3 regions of the Streptomyces sp. A18 genome follow, and region 3 is predicted to be linked to each of the others. Evidence: riboswitches for the same ligand, from Rfam matches in the RefSeq annotation. Region 3 holds a riboswitch; each other region holds the start of a gene.
The links. Region 3 has a riboswitch for cyclic di-AMP ahead of AC5P1C_RS41895 (M23 family metallopeptidase). Riboswitches for the same ligand answer to the same signal wherever they lie in the genome.
Positions count from the first base shown of each region.

Region 1 (6,504 bases), on a different contig from region 3:
GTCCTTGTGGGCGACGGGCAGCCCGTGCAGCGAGCCCAACGGCTCGCCGCGAACGGTCTGTTCGTCGGCGGCTCGCGCCTCGTCCATGGCACGCTCGGCCGCCAGGGTCACCACGGCGTTCACCGCGCCGTTGACCTGCTCGATCCGGTCCAGGTGCGCCTGGACGACCTCGCGCGCGGACAGCTCACGGCTGCGGATCCTTGCGGCGAGTTCGCGGGCGGTGAGGTGCACGAGCCCGGCGGTTCGGTGGGCCTGGTGGGCTCGGTGGGCTCGGTGGGCTTCAGGGCTCATACGACGCTTTCGGCTCGGGCGGCTAGATCGCGACGAGGCGGAGTATGCCCACGTCGCCGCGCCGGGCATCCGGTCCCGGGCGCCGTGGCCCCCGCTTTCAGCGGGCGGCTGAATCACGGCGCATCGGTTGACTCCTGCGGATCACCCGAGCACGCTCACCATGACGACGTTCCGTACGTCCTGTACATTTTTTACAGGGAGCCTTGGGGAGTAGCCGACCCCCGACCGAGGAGAGACGTGCCATGAACCGACCGTTCGCCCGCTATGTCCTGCCCGAGATCACCGAGCGCACCAGCACGGGGCAGCGGAGCCTCGATCCGTACTCGAAGCTGCTCGAGGAGCGCATCGTCTTCCTGGGCACACCGATCGACGACACCTCGGCCAACGACGTGATGGCGCAGTTCATGCACCTCGAATACCTGGCGCCCGACCGCGACATCTCGCTCTACATCAACTCCCCCGGCGGCTCGTTCAGCGCCATGACCGCGATCTACGACACGATCCAGTTCGTCTCCTGCGACATCGAGACGACCTGTCTGGGGCAGGCCGCGTCGGCCGCCGCCGTCCTGCTGGCGGCGGGCACCCCCGGCAAGCGGTTCGCGCTGCCCGGCGCCCGGGTGCTGATCCACCAGCCGTCGGTCGCCGAGCCGATCCAGGGCCAGGCGACCGACTTGGCGATCCAGGCCGACGAACTCCTGCGCACGCGCGCGCAGCTGGAGAAGCTGCTCGCCCAACACACGGGCCAGAGCCCCGAGCGCGTCGCGGCCGACATCGAGCGGGACAAGATGCTCACCGCCGCCGAGGCGGTCGAATACGGCCTGGTGGACGGGATCATCGCGAGCCGCAAGTCGTCCCCGCGCACCCCGGACGCGAGGTGATCCGCCGATGCTGCCGCCCGAACTTCCGCCGCTGCCCGCACTCACCCGCGCCGAGGGCGAGTTGATCGACCGGTACCTCGAAGTGATCGATCTGCTGGGCCGGATCAACCCGGCCCGCGCCTCGGACACCTACGGCGGACTGCGTGCCGCCCAGGCCCTGGTCGGCAAGGCGACCGCCCTGCGGGACGCGCTGGCGGTCATGCACCAGCGGGGCGAGAGCGCCGTGCACGCCCCGACGTTGGCCCGTGCGCTGCGTGTGCTGGACGGCGAGCGGCGCGCGGAACGGGTCACCATGCCGCCCTCATCGGCTTCCTGAGTGCCCATCACCACGGCTCCCCAACTCCGCACCGTCCGGGGCGGATCTCAAACGAACCAAACGGGCTACCTCGTTCGGCGTAGACATTCCTCCTTCTTTGGACTGCCTTCAGTTGCGTCAGATGTGTACGCGATGGCCGGAATTACTCGTTCCGGTGCTGGTCGAACGATCGTCGGGTCCCTCGATCCGACCCCGAATCCGACCGTGTCCACCCGAACGGTTCAGCCGTGAGGAACCTCATAAAACGCCGTTTCGGCTCGGAATTCGGGCCCTCGGCGGGTCAAGATCCCTTCCGACGACAAGCCCCCGCCACAGCGGCGGGGCGGTCCGGGCGGACGCCGAGTCCTGCCGCCGCCCGGATGACCGGTCGACATCGGTGCATCGGCAGGAGTGGAGGACCCAGGCATGACGGGTCGGTCCGGAAGGTCCGGACGCCGACCCTTGGGGTGAAGCCGCACACCGCGGCCGGGCAACTTTGTCAGCCCGAATCCGACAGGTCATCCTTCACAGGCGGCTGACGAAGGGTTGCGCATGACCGCGCTGAATCATGTTCCGTCGCTGCTCACCAGGGCCGGTTCCGCATCGGCCCTCACGCTCGCCCTCGTGGGCGGCACGCTCGTGGCCCCAGGGCTCACGACGGAAGCAGAGGCCGCGACACACGGAACGAAGGCGCTCAAGATCGCCGCTTCCAAGAAGGGCTCCCCGTACCGCTACGGAGCGGCGGGGCCGAACCGGTTCGACTGCTCGGGTCTGACGCTCTACTCGTTCAAGCGCGCGGGCAAGAAGCTCCCGCGCACCGCCGCGCAGCAGTACAACAAGACCCGCCACATCTCGGCGTCGAACCGCACCCGCGGCGATCTGGTCTTCTTCGGCTCCGGGCGGAACATCTACCACGTGGGCATCTACGCCGGGAAGGGCCGCATCTGGCACGCCCCCAAGTCGAACACCGTGGTGCGCCTCGAGAAGATCTGGACGAAGAACGTCTCGTACGGCCGGGTGCGCTGACCGCCCGTCACCGACCGCCGTCACTGACCGCCCATCACTGACCGCGGAGGACAGACCTGTCGGAGGGCGGTGGCGGTGGCCGTACGGCTGCTGCCGCCGCTCGACCGGCCCTGCGGTCGGCGCGCCCGCCATGCGTGGAGCACGTCGACGCGGATACTCGGGCGCCATGTCCGAAAACAACGGTTCCCACTCCACGGGCAAGTACTCCGACGCCCGCAACGAGACCACGTTCGAACGAGCCGACCGCAATTTCTCCGAGATCCTCCAAGAGCTGCGCGTCACGCAGGCCGGGGTGCAGATCCTCTTCGCGTTCCTGTTGACGCTCGCCTTCACCGAGCGCTTTCCCTCGCTCGATACGGTGCAGCGCGCCACGTACGTGACCACGCTGCTCCTGGCCGTGCTCTCCGCCGCGCTGTTCACCGCGCCGGCCGCTGTGCACAGGTCGCTGTTCGGGCAGCACTCCAAGCCGCGGATCGTGCGGGTGTCCTCCCGGCTGGCCGGCATCGGCATGGTGGTCCTGGTGTTCGCGCTCGCCGGTTCCGTGCTGCTCGTCGTCGACGTGGCGGTGAGCCGCACCGCCGGGATCATCGCGAGTGCGGGCACGGCGCTGGTGTGCGCCGGCCTGTGGGGCCTGCTTCCCGTCCTGGTGCGCGGCGCGGGCAAGGACCGGGATCAGGACACCGACGCGTCGGACGACGTCAGGTCAGGACGGCCTCGGTGAGGAGCACCAGGCCCAGGACGCTGAGCGCGACACCTGTGCCGCCCTCGATCGCACGGGCCGTACGCGGCTCGCGCAGCCGGCGTCCGAGCCGGTCGACCAGGACCGCGACGACCGGGAACCACACCAGGGCAAGCGCCACGATGATGCACGCGAGCAGCAGGGTCCTGGGCATCGCCGGGGTGCCCGCGGGCACGAACTGTGGCAGCACGCTGAGGAAGGTGATGGGCGCCTTGGGGTTGAGGGCGTTGGTGAGGAAGCCCTGGCGCAGGCTGCCCCCGGCGGCCGGCCGCTCCCCGTCGTCCGGCGCGCCGAAGCTCTCCACCGGCCGCGCCGCCGACCGCAACGCGCGGTACCCGAGGTACAGCACGTAGCCGCCGCCCAGGATCTGCAGCGCCCGGAACAGCGTGGGAACGGCCGCGAGGACCGCCGCGACCCCGGCCACCGCGAGCGCCGTGTGCACCAGGAGCCCGCCCGCGACTCCGATCGCGCAGGCGACCCCCGCGCGGCGGGAGGCGAGGGCGTTGCGCACCACGACGGCGAAGTCGGCGCCCGGCATGGCGACCATGCCCGCTGCGACTCCGGTGAAGGCGACCAGTTCTGCGTCCATGGCCCCCACCCTGCCGTTCTTCTGCCTACAGCAGGTATGTGGAATATCCTGGGTCAGCCTTAAGCAGACGTTTAGCCCCATGCCGTCGGACGACCCGCCCGTCGGCTCCTGCACCGGGAGAGACCATGTACGACCCGACACGGCTCGCCGCGCTGGTGGCGGTCTCCGAGGCCGGGTCCATCACCCGCGCGGCCGAGCGCCTCGGCTACACCGTGCCCGCCCTCTCCCAGCAGCTGGCCAAGCTCGAACGGGAGGCGGGCACCGCGCTCCTGGTCCGCCACCATCGCGGGGCGCGGCTGACGGGCGCGGGCGAGCTGCTCCTCGCGCGGGCGCGCCGGGTCCTGGACGAGATGGAGCAGGCCCGCCACGAACTGGCCCAGCTGGCGGGCCTGTCCGGCGGCAGGCTGCGCGTGGGGACCTTCACGACCGCCGGGATCCATCTGGTGCCGCCCGCGCTGACCGCGTTCCGCCGCGCCCATCCGGACATCGATCTGACGGTACGGGGCTATGAACCGCCGCTCGGCGTCGCGGCCGTGGCGGCGGGCGAGGTCGACCTGGCCCTCACGCACACGTACGAGCCGGAGGATCCGGTGCCGCTGCCCGCGTCCGTGACCGCGGAGCCCGTCCTGGTCGAGGAGCTGGTCCTGGTGACCTCGCCCGGACACGCGCTCGGCAGCTCCTCGTCGCGGCTGCCCCTGACCGAGCTCGCCGGTCAGCCGCTGATCAGCATGGCGCCGACGCATCCGCCACGGCAGGGCGTGGAGTCCGCGCTCGTGCGGGCCGGGGCCGCGCCCTCCGTCCTGGTCGAGACCCCGAGCTACGCGCTGGTGTGCGCGCTGGTCAGCGCCGGGCTCGGCGTCGCCGTCGTACCGGAGATGGTGGCGCGGACGGCGGCCACCCCGGTGGGGGTCAGGCCACTGGAGCCGGGGGATCTGCGCCGCACGATCTCGGTCGTCCACCGCACGGACAAGCAGCATCCCGCTGCGGACACCTTCCGGGCCCTGCTCCGTGGCGCGTTCGGACGCTCGGCAGGCCCGGCGCTCTCAGCGGGGTGAGGGCCAGGCCGACGGAGCCTCTCTCAGGCCGCGGACCGGCGCGGTCCACGGCAGCGCGATCCAGACCGTCTTGCCGCCCTGGGGAGTAGGAGTGACCGACAGCCTGCCGCCGCACTCCATGGTCAACCAGCGGATGATCACCAGGCCCCGTCCGTTGTCCTGCTGGACTGCGGCGGGCAGCCGCTTGGGGTAGCGGGGGTGGCTGTCGGTGACGCCGATGCGCAGCTGCTCGTCCCGGTCGAGCTCGACGTCCACCGTGAAGGTGGGTGACTGGCCCCGGGTGTGCTGGACGGCGTTCGTCGCGAGTTCGGAGACGATGAGCCGGACCGTGTCGGCCTCTTCGGTCTCGCCCGAAAGGCCCCATTCGGTAAGGACGTTCGAGACGAACTTCCGGGCCGCAGAGACCGAGGCAGGATCGCTCGGCAGGGTGACGGATGCTTCCTGAAGGTCTGCCATGTCGACGCTGTCCCTTTCCCACCGGGGCTCGGCTCCGACTCGTAGCGGAAGGCACGAGGACAGTCCCGGACTGGTGCTTCGCGCCAGCCTGCCACTCCTGGGGTGCTCACAGGGGGTCATCCACCAAGATGTGCATATATCTGTCGCTCGAAGCGGTGAACTCTGCTACGAGAGACCGTATTTGGGCGGCAGGCTGCCGCTTCCTCTACTGTCGCCGGTGAGAAGGCCGGGGGAGGCCGAAAAGGGAGGCTCCGTCGGGAAGGAGACGGACATGCGGTATGGTCCCGCGGTGCGCCGCAGGAAACTCGGCGCCGAACTGCGTGCACTGCGCACGCTCGCCGGGCTCACCAGTGGCCAGGCGGCGGACCGGGTCGGCTGGCACCAGTCGAAGGTGAGCCGGATCGAGACGGGGCGTAGCAGCGTCAAGGCGGCCGACGTACGCCTGCTGCTCGAGGCGTACGAGGTGCAGGACCCTCAACTCCGTCAGTTACTGGTCGCGTTGGCGGGCTCGGACGACGACGGCGCACGCCGCCACTGGTGGCACGCTTATCGCGAGCTGCTGCCGCCGGCCTACCGCGACTTCATCAGCCTGGAATCACAGGCCTGTCGGATGCGCACCCTGGAGACCAACGTCGTGCCCGGCCTGCTGCAGACCCCGGACTACGCGCGTGCGGTGACGCGGGCCGCGCTCGACGGACTGCCGGACGACCAGGTGGACACACTGGTCGAGGTGCGTCTGGCGCGTCAGGACGTGCTGCGCGCGGCGCCGCCGCTGCGACTGAGCGTGATCCTGGACGAGGCGGTGCTGCACCGGCCGGTGGGCGGCAGTCAGGTGCTCACGGGTCAGTTGAAACGGTTACTTGAGGCCTCGCAGCTGCCCCATGTGCGACTTCAGGTGCTGCCATTCGCCGCCGGAGAGCATGTCGGCCTCATCGGATCTTTCGTTATTTTCTCATTTCCGAACATTGCTGATCTGGATGTGGTTGTTCTAGACCACTTGACGAGTAGCCTCTACCTCGAACGGAGAGAAGACCTTCAGGCATACACGGAGGCCTTCAACTCCCTTCAAGGAAAGGCACTTTCGCCCGAGGAATCAACGGATCACATCGCCGGGATAGGTGACGGCGCGTAAGGGGGCACCATGCCTGCACTGCCTCGACACGTACCTTCCAGCA
Region 1 is NZ_JBWLKL010000032.1:22,694-29,197, reverse strand. It holds gene AC5P1C_RS33410 (amidase) at 1-291, opposite strand, end outside; gene AC5P1C_RS33405 (ATP-dependent Clp protease proteolytic subunit) at 534-1,169, shown strand; gene AC5P1C_RS33400 (hypothetical protein) at 1,177-1,485, shown strand; cyclic di-AMP (ydaO/yuaA leader) riboswitch at 1,850-2,013, shown strand; gene AC5P1C_RS33395 (C40 family peptidase) at 2,017-2,490, shown strand; gene AC5P1C_RS33390 (DUF6328 family protein) at 2,657-3,211, shown strand; gene AC5P1C_RS33385 (LysE family translocator) at 3,189-3,818, opposite strand; gene AC5P1C_RS33380 (LysR family transcriptional regulator) at 3,944-4,873, shown strand; gene AC5P1C_RS33375 (ATP-binding protein) at 4,862-5,329, opposite strand; gene AC5P1C_RS33370 (helix-turn-helix domain-containing protein) at 5,601-6,461, shown strand; gene AC5P1C_RS33365 (DUF397 domain-containing protein) at 6,471-6,504, shown strand, end outside.
Region 1: linked by a shared signal. The riboswitch ahead of AC5P1C_RS33395 (C40 family peptidase) and the one ahead of AC5P1C_RS41895 (M23 family metallopeptidase) in region 3 are both predicted to bind cyclic di-AMP.

Region 2 (6,504 bases), on a different contig from region 3:
GGCCGAGCCGCGCCAGCCGAAGAGGAGCGGGGCGGTCCGGATGGACCTGACCAGGGAACCCGCGTCCCGGTCGGTCACCGGGACCAGCCGGTGCCCGGTGTCGCCGAGCAGCTCGGACGCGGCGCCGGCGAGGGAGAACGAGAGCACTGCTCCGGCCGCCGGGTCGATGACCGCGCGGACGACGGTGTCGACGCCACGGGGTGCCATCGCCTGCACGGCGGGCCGCAGCTCGGCGGGCTTGCCGAAGGCGTGGGTCAATTCGGCGTAGGCGCGGCGCAGTTGCTCCTCGTCCGCGAGGTCGAGCCGTACGCCGCCGAGGTCTGCGCGGTGACGCAGGTGCGGGGCGGTGGTCTTGAGGGCCACGGGGTAGCCGAGCGCGCGGGCGGCCGCCACGGCCTCGTCCGGGTCGGGCGCGGGCCGGGCGTCCCGTACGTCGATGCCGTAGCGCCCCAGCAGTTCGCGGGCGTCGTCCTGGGCGAGGGTGGCGCCGCGCGGGTCGCCCTGCTCGGCGAGGAGCTCACCGATCCGCCGGGCGGCACCGCTCTCGTCGATGTCCTCGTACTCGTGGACCTTGCCCGGCTCCCTGGCCTCGCGCCGCCACTGGGCATACTTCACGGCTTCGGCGAGGGCCCGGACGGCACGCTCGGCGGCGGGGTAGGCGGGGATGCGGTCCGCCGCCGGTGCCGCCGTGGGCCCACCCTCTGTGGCCGCCGCTGCTGTGGGCAGGCGTCCCGCAGGGCGATGGGGGCCTCCCCCGCTCGAACGAAGTCGAGAGCTTGGGGAAGGGTGGGCACAGCCCCCGCTGCCGGGCGCAGGCGCAGTGGCGTCAGGGCGAGTCCGGGTAGCGGCGGCCAACGCTTCGGCGAGGCCGCCGAGTTCTACGTGGACCACGGCTACGGGCTTCGCGGGGCAGCCGGCAGCCGCCGCGTGCAGCTCGCCGGCCAGCGTCTCCGGGGACGCCGTGATCCCGTCCTCCCCCACCCAGGGAATCGCCGTCACGATCACCGCGTCACAGGAGTCGTCCGACAACGCCTCGGCAAGCGCCGCCCTGAAGTCCGCGGGAGTGGCCCCCGTGGTGAGATCCCGCGGCGGCATCGGCCGCAGTCCATCGGCCACACACGCGTCGTACGTAAGAAGCCCGAGCGACTCGGAGTTGCCGAGGATGGCGACCCGCGGCCCCGAGGGCAACGGCTGCCCCGCGAGCAGCAGCCCCGCATCCACCATCTCGGTGACCGTGTCGACCCGGATGACCCCCGCCTGGCGCAGCAGCGCCGACACCGTGGCGTGCGGAAGCCGTGTGGCCTGCACCGCGTGCCCCGTGGGCGCGATCCCGCTGTGTTTCGCCCCCTGCACCACGACCAGTGGCTTCGCCGTCGCCGCGCGTCGCGCGAGCCGCGTGAACTTGCGCGGGTTGCCGATGGACTCGAGGTACATCAGGGCGACATCGGTGTCCGGGTCCTCGTACCAGTACTGGAGCACGTCATTGCCGGACACATCGGCACGGTTGCCCGCGCTCACGAAGGTCGAAAGGCCCGCACCGCGCCGGTGCAGCCCGGAGAGCAGCGCGATGCCGATCGCGCCGGACTGGGTGAAGAGGCCGATCCTGCCGCGCTCGGGAGGATGCGGGGCGAGGGACGCGTTGAGCCGCACGTCCGGCGCCGTATTGATGACCCCGAAGGCGTTCGGGCCGAGGATGCGCGTGCCGTACGACCGTGCCTGGCGCACCAGTTCGCGCTGCCGCTCACGGCCCTCGGGGCCACTCTCCGCGTACCCGGCGGAGATCACCACAAGGCCGAGCACCCCGAGCTCGCCGCACTCGGCCACGGCCCGTGGCACACGCTCGGCGGGCACGGTCACGACGGCCAGCTCGACGGGCGCGTCGATGTCCCGCACCGAGCGGTAGGCGGGCACCCCGTCGACCTCGGCGCCGTCCTCGAACGCGCTGTTCACCGCGTAGAGCCGTCCCGTGAAGCCCGCCTCGCGCAGATTGCGCAGGACACTGCGGCCCACGCCGCCCGGCGTACGCCCGACGCCGATCACGGCGACCGACTTCGGAGTGAGAAGCCGCTGCACGGACCGTGCCTCGGCGCGCTGCTCACGAGCACGCTGCACGGCGAGCGAGCGGTCGGTCGGCTCCAGATCGAATTCGAGACGTACGACGCCGTCCTCGAAGCTGCGCTTCTGCTGGTAGCCCGCATCCGTGAACACCTTGATCATCTTGGTGTTGGCGGGCAGGACCTCGGCGGCGAAGCGGCGGATGCCGCGCTCCCTGGCGACGGCGGCGATGTGTTCGAGGAGGGTCGACGCCACGCCCCTGCCCTGGTGGGCGTCCTGTACGAGGAAGGCGACCTCGGCCTCGTCGGCGGGCGCGCTCGCCGACATCCCGCGCTCGTCGATGCGGTCGAACCGCACGGTGGCGATGAACTCGCCGCCCACGGTGGCCGCGAGGCCCACCCGGTCCACCTGGTCGTGGTGGGTGAAGCGGTGCACGTCCTTGGCGGACAGGCGGGGGTAGGGCGCGAAGAAGCGGTAGTACTTCGACTCGTCCGAGACCTGCTCGTAGAAGCTGACCAGGCGGTCGGCGTCCTCAGCCGTGATGGGCCTGATCCGGGCGGTGCCTCCGTCACGCAGGACGACGTCGGCTTCCCAGTGGGAGGGGTATGCGTGCCGGTCCGACGGGGTCTGCATGGGGCCAGGGTACGGGTCGCGGGGGCGCCTTGGCCGGGGCAGGCTAGGAGTCGTCGACGGGCCGGGACGTAAGACCCCCCTGGCGCGAGGACGTACGGTCGAAGGGCACGGACCAACCGTCGACCAGGGTGCGGACCGACGTCCGGCGGAGCACCCATGACGGCATGAGACACTGGTCTAGACAAGTGTGAGACACCTGGAAGGGCAGCAACACATGGCTGAGCGCCGCGTCAACGTCGGCTGGGCCGAGGGCCTTCACGCCCGACCCGCCTCCATCTTCGTCCGCGCGGCCACCGCCGCCGGCGTCCCCGTGACGATCGCCAAGGCTGACGGCAACCCCGTGAACGCCGCCTCCATGCTCGCGGTGCTCGGCCTGGGCGCGCAGGGCGGCGAGGAGATCGTGCTCGCCTCCGACGCCGAGGGCGCGGACGCCGCTCTCGACCGTCTGGCGAAGCTGGTCGCGGACGGCCTCGAGGAGCTCCCCGAGACCGTCTGAGACCGCCTGAGACCGGGCTGAGACCGTCTGGTCGAAGACTGGAACTCATGCGCCGAAGGGCCCGCCCGAAATTGGGGCGGGCCCTTCGGCGTTCCTGTGTCCGTTCACTGAATATCGACATCGGGCTCGACATAGGGCTCGACTTGGAATCGACATCGGACGCGACACAGGACACTGAATTCGGGCAGCGGAAATAACCCCCCGCCCAATAGCCACCGAATAGCACTTCTTTGTATACGGCGCCTCTGTTAATGCCGGAGGCCCACCGTGTTTACGGGATGTTGCGAATCCCTCACACGATCACGGCCCCGCCCCCGCTCGCCCCGCCCGCCCTGCGGAGGGAAGCGCAGCCGGTGCGCGGCCGTCGCCCGCTCCGTGTGGGCCGCGGTGAGCGACCTCGCCCGCTCCGCGTCCCCGCGAGCGACCGCGTCGACGATCGCGGCGTGCTCCGCCCAGGACTCCGCGGGAGCGGCCGAGGCCTCGACGACGTACATCCAGGCGATCTTGTGCCGGAGCTGGGTGAGCAGCGCCGTGAGCCCCTGACTGCCGGACGACTGGGCGAGCGTCTCGTGGAACCAGCCGCCCAGCGAGCGCAGATCCTCGCTCTGACCGCGCCTGGAGCGCTCCTGGCCGAGCCTGACGAGGCCGCGCAGGACCTTCAGGTGCGCCTCCGTGCGGCGCTGCGCGGCGCGGGCCGCGCCCAGCGGCTCCAGGAGCATGCGGACCTCCAGGAGGTCGGCCGCCTCCTGCTCGGTCGGCTCGGCGACACACGCGCCCGCGTGCCGGCGCGTGACGACGAAGCCCTCGGCCTCCAGGGTGCGCAGGGCCTCGCGCACGGGGACGCGGGAGACTCCATAACGGCGCGCGAGCAGTTCCTCGGTGAGCCGGCCACCCCGCTCGTAGACACCGGAGACGATGTCGTCCCGGATGGCCGTGCATACCGAGTGCGCGGGAATGCGCATGACCTGACCTCCGCCTTAATCCCCGCGAAACGCGGTCGATCGACGCCTGTTCAGTGACTCTATTGCAGAACGACTGAATTTCCGACGGTCGGCCGAAATCCATGGATACTTTTGGCCAAAGGCGGTGCGGGAACGGCGAAAGCCCCGGCTCTCGACGAGCCGGGGCTTTCGGTGAATCGGGTGCGCGTCGCGCGAAACGCCTGGGATCAGACGTTGACGCCGTGCGAGCGGAGGTACGAGACGGGGTCGATGTCCGTGCCGTAATCCTCGCCGGTGCGGGCCTCGAAGTGGAGGTGCGGGCCGCTGGAGTTGCCGGTGGAGCCGGAGAGGCCTATCTGCTGGCCCGGAGTGACCGCCTGGCCGACGGTGACGCTGAGAGACGACATGTGGCCGTACTGGGTGTACGTACCGTCGTTCATCTTGATGACCACGTTGTTGCCGTAGGCGCCGCCCCAGCCGGCCTCGACGACCGTGCCGGAGCCGACCGCGTGGACCGTGGTGCCGGACGCCGCGTGGAAGTCGACGCCGGTGTGGCTGCCGGAGGACCACATGGCGCCGCCGGTCTGGTAGCCCGTGGAGATGGACGAGCCGGAGATCGGGGAGACGTAGCTGTTGAGGCGCTTGCGCTCGGCCTCGCGAGCGGCACGCTCCTTGGCCTCGCGCTCCTTCTTGGCCTTGGCCTTCGCCTCGGCCTCGGCCTTGCGCTTGGCTTCTTCGGCCTTCTTCTTGGCGGCCTCTTCGGCCTTCTTGGCGGCCGCGGCGGCGTCGGCGGCCTGCTGCTGGGCCGTGGCCTGCGCGTCGATGCTCTCGGCGAGCGAGTCACCCACGGAGACGGCCTGGGTCAGGCCGGTGTGCTGCGGAGCCGGTGCTTCGTCGGCGGCGAGCGCCGGAGCGGCCAGGCCTCCGATGACACCGGTGGTGGTGAGGGCTGCGACGCCCGCCACGTTCGCGGTCGTACGCGTGAGGCGGCTCGGGCGACGGTGCTTCCCGGTGGCACGGGTGAACGCCATGAAGCGGCTGATCCTTTCCTTCCTTCTCGCCTACCGGGTTAGCTGACGGGTTCGGAGCAGGAAGGTCTCCTACGAGTCCCTCACCTCTCGGCAAGGTTCCCGATTCACCCCAAGGGGACATGTGGGTCCCCGGCTCCCCTGGCTCGCGCCGTACGGGGACTCGGCGATGACTGTCCGGTGCCGCGGGTGCGGCGTACTGCATGACGAACAGCCGGACCAGACGCTAAGCGGGGCATCTTTCAAACGACAAACGGATCAGAGCTTTTGTAGCGCACGCCACAGGTCAGACACGTAACCTCCATAGCAATTCGGACATATGAGGACCCCGGTGACTTTTTCCAGCCACCGGGGTCCCGATATGTCCTGACTGTCACTCAGCTCGCGACGGCCGCTCGACTCTCAGCGGTCACTCGGCCCGCAGCGGTCTCAGCTCCAGCCCTCTCAGCTCCAGCCGTCTCCAGTCGCCTCAGCTCCTACTCAGCCCGTGACGACACTCACTTCACCGATGCCGAGCGCCCTGACGGGCTCCTCGATCTGCGCGGCGTCACCGACGAGCACCGTCACGAGCCGGTCCCCGGGGAAGGCGCTCACCACGGCTGCGGTGGCCTCCACGGTGCCGGTCGCGGCCAACTGGCGGTACAGCTGCGCCTGGAAGTCGTCCGGCAGGTGCTGCTCGACCTGATCGGCGAGCGTGGCCGCTACGGACGCCGCCATCTCGTACTTGAGCGGGGCGACGCCCACCAGGTTCTGGACGGCGACATCACGCTCGGCGTCCGTGAGGCCCTCGGCGGCGAGGGTGCGCAGGACCTTCCACAGGTCGTCGAGCGCCGGGCCCGTGGACTCCGTGTCCACGGAGCCGCTGATGGCGAGCATCGCGGCGCCCGTGCCATCCGGAGCGGAGCGCAGGACCTGGGCGAACGCCCGCACACCATAGGTGTAGCCCTTTTCCTCACGCAGGACGCGGTCCAGACGCGAGGTGAGGGTGCCGCCCAGGCAGTACGTGCCGAGCACCTGAGCGGGCCACACGCGGTCGTGACGGTCCGGTCCCACGCGGCCGATGAGCAGCTGCGTCTGGACGGCGCCGGGGCGGTCCACGATGACGACACGCCCGGTGTCGTCGGCGGTCATCGGGGGCACGGGGCGCGGCTCGGCCGTGCCACCCGTCCAGGCGCCGATGGTGTCGGCGAGGACGGCGTCCAGGTCGACGCCGGTCAGGTCGCCCACGACGACGGCCGTCGCCGTGGCCGGACGCACGTGCTTCTCGTAGAAGGTGCGCACCGCGGCCGAGTCGATGGCCGTGACCGTCTCCTCGGTGCCCTGGCGGGGGCGCGACATGCGCGAGGTGGCC
Region 2 is NZ_JBWLKL010000001.1:479,512-486,015, forward strand. It holds gene AC5P1C_RS02180 (bifunctional acetate--CoA ligase family protein/GNAT family N-acetyltransferase) at 1-2,688, opposite strand, end outside; gene AC5P1C_RS02185 (HPr family phosphocarrier protein) at 2,903-3,184, shown strand; gene AC5P1C_RS02190 (GntR family transcriptional regulator) at 3,433-4,146, opposite strand; gene AC5P1C_RS02195 (M23 family metallopeptidase) at 4,353-5,156, opposite strand; cyclic di-AMP (ydaO/yuaA leader) riboswitch at 5,169-5,332, opposite strand; gene AC5P1C_RS02200 (M16 family metallopeptidase) at 5,634-6,504, opposite strand, start outside.
Region 2: linked by a shared signal. The riboswitch ahead of AC5P1C_RS02195 (M23 family metallopeptidase) and the one ahead of AC5P1C_RS41895 (M23 family metallopeptidase) in region 3 are both predicted to bind cyclic di-AMP.

Region 3 (6,504 bases):
CGACGGCTTCTCTCCCCATCGGGAGGGCTGTGGCCCGGCGGGTGCTGGCGGTTCTGTAGGGCGGTCCCTGCGGGGCGACCCCCAGTCCCACCCCTTCCTGAAACCAAGGGGCTCCGCCCCTGGCCCCCCAAAGATGTCCTTAAACGCCGGACGGGCTGGATTTCCAGCCCGTCCGGCGTCTGAGGACGAACTCGGCGGAGCCGATGATGACGGCGCCCGAGGCCCCCGCGCAAGAGCGGGTTTTCGGGAAGGGGCGGGGTTGGGGATTAAAATCGCCCCCACTGTGCCTGAGTCGAACGCCGCCCCCGAGCGCCCCCAAGCCCCCCGCCCGAAGGGCCAGCCCCGCTTCCCGGACGGGCCCTCGCCCGACCCCGCAGGGTCACACTTCGAGCGGAGGATCCGCAGCTTCCAGCCCCGCAGGAGCCGCGTCACCGCAGGCCAAGCGGACGCGCTCCAGCGGCTGTGGCCCAAGTGGGGCCTGGACATCGACGGGCAGCGCACCCTCGACCTCGCCGAGCTGTTCGGCGCCGACCACCCCGTCGTACTGGAGATCGGCTTCGGCATGGGCGAGGCCACCGCCCAGATGGCAGCGGACGACCCGGACACCGGCATCCTGGCCGTGGACGTGCACACCCCGGGCCAGGGAAATCTCCTCGGCCTCGCCGAGCGGAACGAACTCACCAACATCCGCGTCGCGAACGGCGACGCCGTCATCCTGCTCCGCGAAATGCTCCCGCCCGCCTCCCTCGACGGCCTCCGCGTCTACTTCCCCGACCCCTGGCCCAAGGCCCGCCACCACAAGCGCCGCATCATCCAGCCCGACTTCCTGGACCTCGCCGCGCCCCGCCTCAAGCCCGGCGCCGTGCTGCACTGCGCGACCGACTGGGAGCCGTACGCCGAGCAGATGCTCGAGGTGCTCACCGCGCACCCCGCCTTCGAGAACACGCAGGCCGACGGCGGGTACGCACCCCGCCCGTCCTTCCGTCCCCTCACCCGCTTCGAGGGCCAGGGCCTGGACAAGGGACACATGGTCCACGACCTGCTCTTCCGCCGCACATCCGGCCAGGAAGTCTGAGGCACATCCAGCCACCGGCCCGAGGCACCGTCGCGGCCCGCCCCCGTCCCTCGTTAGGGTCAACGAGTGGCCACCCGTTCTCCGCACCCGCACCCGATGCCCCCTGCCGGGCATCCCGGGCCCGCCGGCCTGCGGCACGCGCGCTGGTGGCAGCGGCGGGCGATACGCGCGGCTGCCCTGGTCACGCTGCTCGCCCTGTCCGGCCTGGTGATCCTGGCCCTGGTCCGGGAGCAGACCGGCACCGAAGGCTTCCTGGTCGGGCTCGGCCTCGCGACACTACCCGTGCCGCTCCTGGTGGCCGCCTTCCGCTGGCTGCAGCGGGTCCAGCCCGGCCCCTGGCGGAACCTCCTCTTCGCCTTCGCCTGGGGAGCCTGCGCCGCCGCCCTCATAGCGATCGTCGCCAACAGCTTCGCGACCCGCTGGATAGCCACCGCCACGGCCGACCCCACCAGCGCCGACACCCTCGGCGCCACCGTCATAGCGCCGATCGTCGAGGAGAGCGCGAAAGCCGCGGCCGTACTGCTCGTCTTCCTCTTCCGCAGACGCGAGTTCACCGGCATCGTCGACGGCGTGGTGATCGCCGGAGTGACCGCCACCGGGTTCGCGTTCACCGAGAACATCCTCTATCTCGGCAGCGCCTTCGGCACCGACCAGCTCAACGGCGGCGCCGGGTTCACGTCCCTGACGGCCGCGACCTTCTTCGTACGCGTCGTGATGTCGCCCTTCGCGCACCCCCTCTTCACCGTGCTCACCGGCATCGGCTTCGGCATCGCCGCGCTCAGCACCGACCGGCAGCACTGGCGCCGCGCGCTGCTCCCGATCGGCGGGCTCCTCCTGGCGATGGGCCTGCACGCCCTGTGGAACGGCTCGGCGAGCTTCGGGGACTACGGCTTCTTCACCGTGTACGCGGTCTTCATGCTGCCCTCCTTCGGCCTGCTCACCTGGCTGGTGATCTGGCTCAGACAGCGCGGCCTGCGCATCGTGCAGACCGAACTGCCCGCGTACGCGCTCGCGGGCTGGCTCACCGCACCCGAGCCGTACGCGCTCGGCACGATGCGCGCCCGTACGCTGGCCCGCGACTACGCCTCGTACACCCAGGGCAAGGCCGCGGCGCGCGCGGTCGCGGAGTACGAGACGTACGCGACGTCCCTCGCGCTCCTGCGGCACCGCGGGCGCAAGGGCCGCGCGGGCGCCGACTTCGTCCTGCGGGAGCGGGAGTTGCTGCACTTGCTGTGGGAGCGCCGCGAAGCGGCACGGCCCGCACTCGCGTACGCGGCACGCGCGACGGCTCCCGTGGTCGCGGCTGTGCCCCTGCCGTACGGATACCCGCAGCCCCACCCATACCAGCAGCCTCAGCCTCAGCCGTACGGATATCCGTACGCCCGACCGGCGATGCCCTACCCCGCGTACAACCCCTACCGCGGCTAGGCGGAAGCCTTGGTCAGCGCCGACACCTCGGCCTCCGTCAGCTCGAACTCCCCCACCGCGAGCAGCGCCGGCAGCTGCTCGACCGTACGGGCCGACGCGATCGGCGCCGCCACCGTCGGCTGCGCCGCGAGCCACGCGAGGGCCACGGTCGCCGCCTCGGCGCCGCGCGCCTTGGCGACCTCGTCGAGTGCGGCGAGCACCCGCAGGCCGCGGTCGGTCTCCAGGTGCTTGCCCGCGCCCTGCGCCCGTGCGCTGTCGACCCGCGCGCCGGGGCGGTACTTTCCGGTGAGGAAGCCGGAGGCGAGCGCGTAGTACGGGACGGCGGCCAGGCCCGAGCGCGAGGCGACCTGCTCCAGCGTGCCCTCGTACGTGTCGCGCGAGACGAGGTTGTAGTGCGGCTGGAGGACCGAGTAGCGCGCGAGGCCCTCGCGGTCGGAGAAGTCCAGGGACTCCTGGAGCCGCTCGGCGGTCAGGTTCGACGCGGCGATGGCGCGGACCTTGCCGGACGTGACCAGCTCGTCGAGCGCGCCGATGATCTCCTCGACCGGGACGGCCGGGTCGTCGAAGTGCGTGTAGTAGAGGTCGATGTAGTCGGTGCGCAGACGGCGCAGCGACTCCTCGGCACCGGACTTGATGGTGTTCGCGGACAGGCCCTTGTGGTCGGGGTGGGAGCCGACCTTGGTGGCGAGCACGACGTCGGAGCGGTTGCCGCGCGCGGCGAGCCAGTTGCCGATGACCGTCTCGGACTCGCCGCCCTTGTTGCCGGGCACCCAGGCCGAGTAGACGTCGGCGGTGTCGATGAAGTTGCCGCCGGCGGCGGTGTAGGCGTCGAGCACGGTGAAGGACTGCGCCTCGTCGGCCGTCCAGCCGAAGACGTTGCCGCCGAGTGCGAGCGGGAAGACCTCGAGGTCGGACGAGCCAAGGGTACGGAGAGAAGTCATACGGGGCTCAACGCCCTTGCGGACCGCGGAATTCCGTACAACGGGACGGCGATTCCAGTCCGTGAACAGCACGCCGACCAGACACGCCGACCAGGCACGCCGAACCGGCAGCCCTGACGTCGGGGGGTTGTCGCCAGGACCGCCGGGGTTACTGGGGCTGTCTGAAGACCCTCAGATCCTCAGAGCGACTGGCCCTTGCCACGCAGCCACGCCGCCGGGTCGACCCCGGTGGAATCGCCGCCCGGGTGGACCTCCATGTGGAGGTGGGCGCCGGTGACGTTGCCGGTCGCGCCGACGCGGCCGATGGTCTCGCCCGTGGTGACCTTCTGGCCCGCGCTGACGTTCATCGAGGACTGGTGGCAGAACCACACCTCGGTGCCGTCGTCGAGCTCCAGGATCGTGCGGTAGCCGTACGCCCCCGCCCAGCCGGCCTCCTTGATGGTGCCGGAGTGGACGGCCTTGATGGGCGTGCCCGTCGGCGCCGCGAAGTCCAGGCCGGTGTGGTAGCCGGAGGACCACATGGAGCCGGGCTGACCGAAGGTGCCGGTGAGCGTGTACGAGGCGACGGGGAGGGTGTAGCTCTTCGCGAGCTTGGCCAGGCGCTCCGCCTCGGCCTTGGCCTTGGCCTTGGCCTCGGCCTTCTTCTTCGCGGCTGCCTTCTCGGCGGCGATCTTCTTCTCGGCCGCGGTCTGCTTGGCGGCGGCCTGTTCGGCGGCCTGCTTGACGGCGGCTTCTTCGGCCGCCTTCTGGACCGCGTCGTCCGCCTGGTCCTGCTGGTTCTCTGCCTGCTCCATGATGCGGGCCCGCAGTGCCTCGCCCGCGTCCGTGGTGCCCTGCTCGGCGTCGGTGGTGCTGACCCCGGCGGCGCTCAGCGGCGCGGCGGCGACCGTCACTCCGTTGTCGGCGGAGCCGGCGTCGGAGGAGTCGTCGGATATCAAGGACCCCACGCCCGGAAGCGACTTGGCCTCCGGCAGCGAGTCCGTGACGGCCGACAGGTCCGGCATCTCGATGGCCACCGGGGGCTTGCCGCCCTGCGCGGTGGCGATGCCGCCCGCGCCGACGGCGGCGATGACGCCTACGCCGAGAACGGTGGAGCTGCGGGCGAGCCCGCCGCCGCCCCGCTTGTGGACGCGGTGCCTGCCGCGGACGGGACGGATGGACTCCTCGGTGGGATTCCATTCCTCCCAGGAAGACTCATCTTCGTACCCACCGAAATCGTTGTCCTTCGGTACGTACGCGCCTTGGGGGGCAGGGCGATTGGACGCCACTGGGGCGCACTCCTTTCCTTCCTTCTCGCCTACCGGGTTAGCTGACGGGTTCGGAGCAGGAAGGTCTCCTACGAACAACCGGCACGAATGCACGGATGCCCGATTCACCCCAATTAGTGGTTCCCCGGCTCCCTTTCGGGATTAGGCGCGTGCGCGCGGAGCCGACTCGAGTGACGGCTGGGACGACCGCGCTGCGTTATCGAACGTTAATAGACAGCGGGGCCGTATTCCAAGCCGTTCCGGCTGATCGTTAACGCCTCTGGCCCGTACTTAACGGGACACGCCGGTCTGGAACGGGGCGAGTTGACGCCACTTCTTCACACACCGGAGCTTCACACTTCCTTGACAGTACGTCAGTTGTTATGCGGAGTGGTGTCCTTCAGTCACGGCCGGTGACATCGACGCCCCCACCGTTCCCCGCGTCGCCCGTCGCGAGCGGCCGCCGCACGGCGAGCAGCGCCATGTCGTCGGTCGTCCCGCCCCCGGTGTGGCGCCGCACCTCTTCGGTGAGCGTGGCAAGGAGCGCGTCCGGGCCGTTGGGGCCGGGGAAGCTGCGGCCGCCGAGCCGGGCCGCCGGGTCGTAGAACTCGCCGCGGCCGTCACGCGCCTCGGAGAGCCCGTCGGTGTAGAGCAGCAGCATCGACCCCGGCGGGAACTCCGTCTCGTCCGCACGGTCCGGCCACACGCCCAGGTCCCCCATCCCGAGCGGCAGCGCGGGCTCTTTGGCGGACAGGGCGCACAACCGTCCGTCGCCGCGCAGGAGCAGCGGGCCCGGGTGCCCGCGGTTGACGAGGCGTACGCGACCGTCGCCGTGCGGGATCTCCGCGAGGACGGCGGTGGTGAACCCTTCGAAGGCGTCGAGCCCGTCACGCCGGGTGCCCTCACGCGCGAGGGCACGCTCAAGACGCTGGGCCACCGCCTCCAGCGTGGCCTCCTGCTCGGCGGCCTCCCGGAACGCCCCGATGACGACGGCCACGGCCGCCACCGCGCCCATGCCCTTGCCTCGTACGTCGCCGACGATGACGCGCACGCCGTGCGGGGTGTCCTGCACGGCGTACAGGTCACCCCCGATGAAGGCGTCGGCGTCCGCGGCCTCGTACCGCGCCGCGACATCGAGCCCGCCGATCCGGGGATCCGGCTGCGGCAGTACGGCGCGCTGGGCGGCCTCGGAGATGGAGCGGGCGGAGGCGAGCTGTTTGTCGCTGCGGCGCTGGACGCGGTTGATGACGACGGCGAGCACGGCGACGGTCGCCACCGTGAGCAGCTCGGTGACGGCTTCGACGTCGGTGGCGACGGTGGTCTTGAAGTGCAGGGCGAGCACGGCCGCGCAGGAGCAGGCGCCGATGAGGGAGGTGTTGAGCAAGGAGTAGAAGGGGGCCGCGATGAGCGGGGCGGCGGTGAAGAGGGGCGCGGCGGTGAACGCGGGCGGGGTCGAGAGGTCGTAGACCACCCCGGCGACGATCAGGAGCATGGGAAGGGCCCGCACGAGCGCCCGCTCATGCCGGACGTCGGGAGCCTCGGGGCCACCCCCGCCGCTTCCTCCTCGCTTCCCCACCGGTCTTCTCCTGCCGAATTCCGCGCCCAGGACCAGATCCATGACCACGCTCATCCAGGTTTCCCGGAGCGGCGGCGCGGGGCGACCGCTGTGGGCCGACCGGGTGAGGGCCTCGTCGGGCGAGGCAACAGCCGGAAAACACCGAAGGCCCGGATCCATTTCTGGATCCGGGCCTTCGGTCTTTAGTAGCGGGGACAGGATTTGAACCTGCGACCTCTGGGTTATGAGCCCAGCGAG
Region 3 is NZ_JBWLKL010000071.1:21-6,524, reverse strand. It holds gene lhgO (L-2-hydroxyglutarate oxidase) at 1-59, shown strand, start outside; gene trmB (tRNA (guanosine(46)-N7)-methyltransferase TrmB) at 284-1,075, shown strand; gene AC5P1C_RS41905 (PrsW family intramembrane metalloprotease) at 1,172-2,503, shown strand; gene AC5P1C_RS41900 (aldo/keto reductase) at 2,500-3,444, opposite strand; gene AC5P1C_RS41895 (M23 family metallopeptidase) at 3,624-4,712, opposite strand; cyclic di-AMP (ydaO/yuaA leader) riboswitch at 4,724-4,870, opposite strand; gene AC5P1C_RS41890 (PP2C family protein-serine/threonine phosphatase) at 5,092-6,309, opposite strand.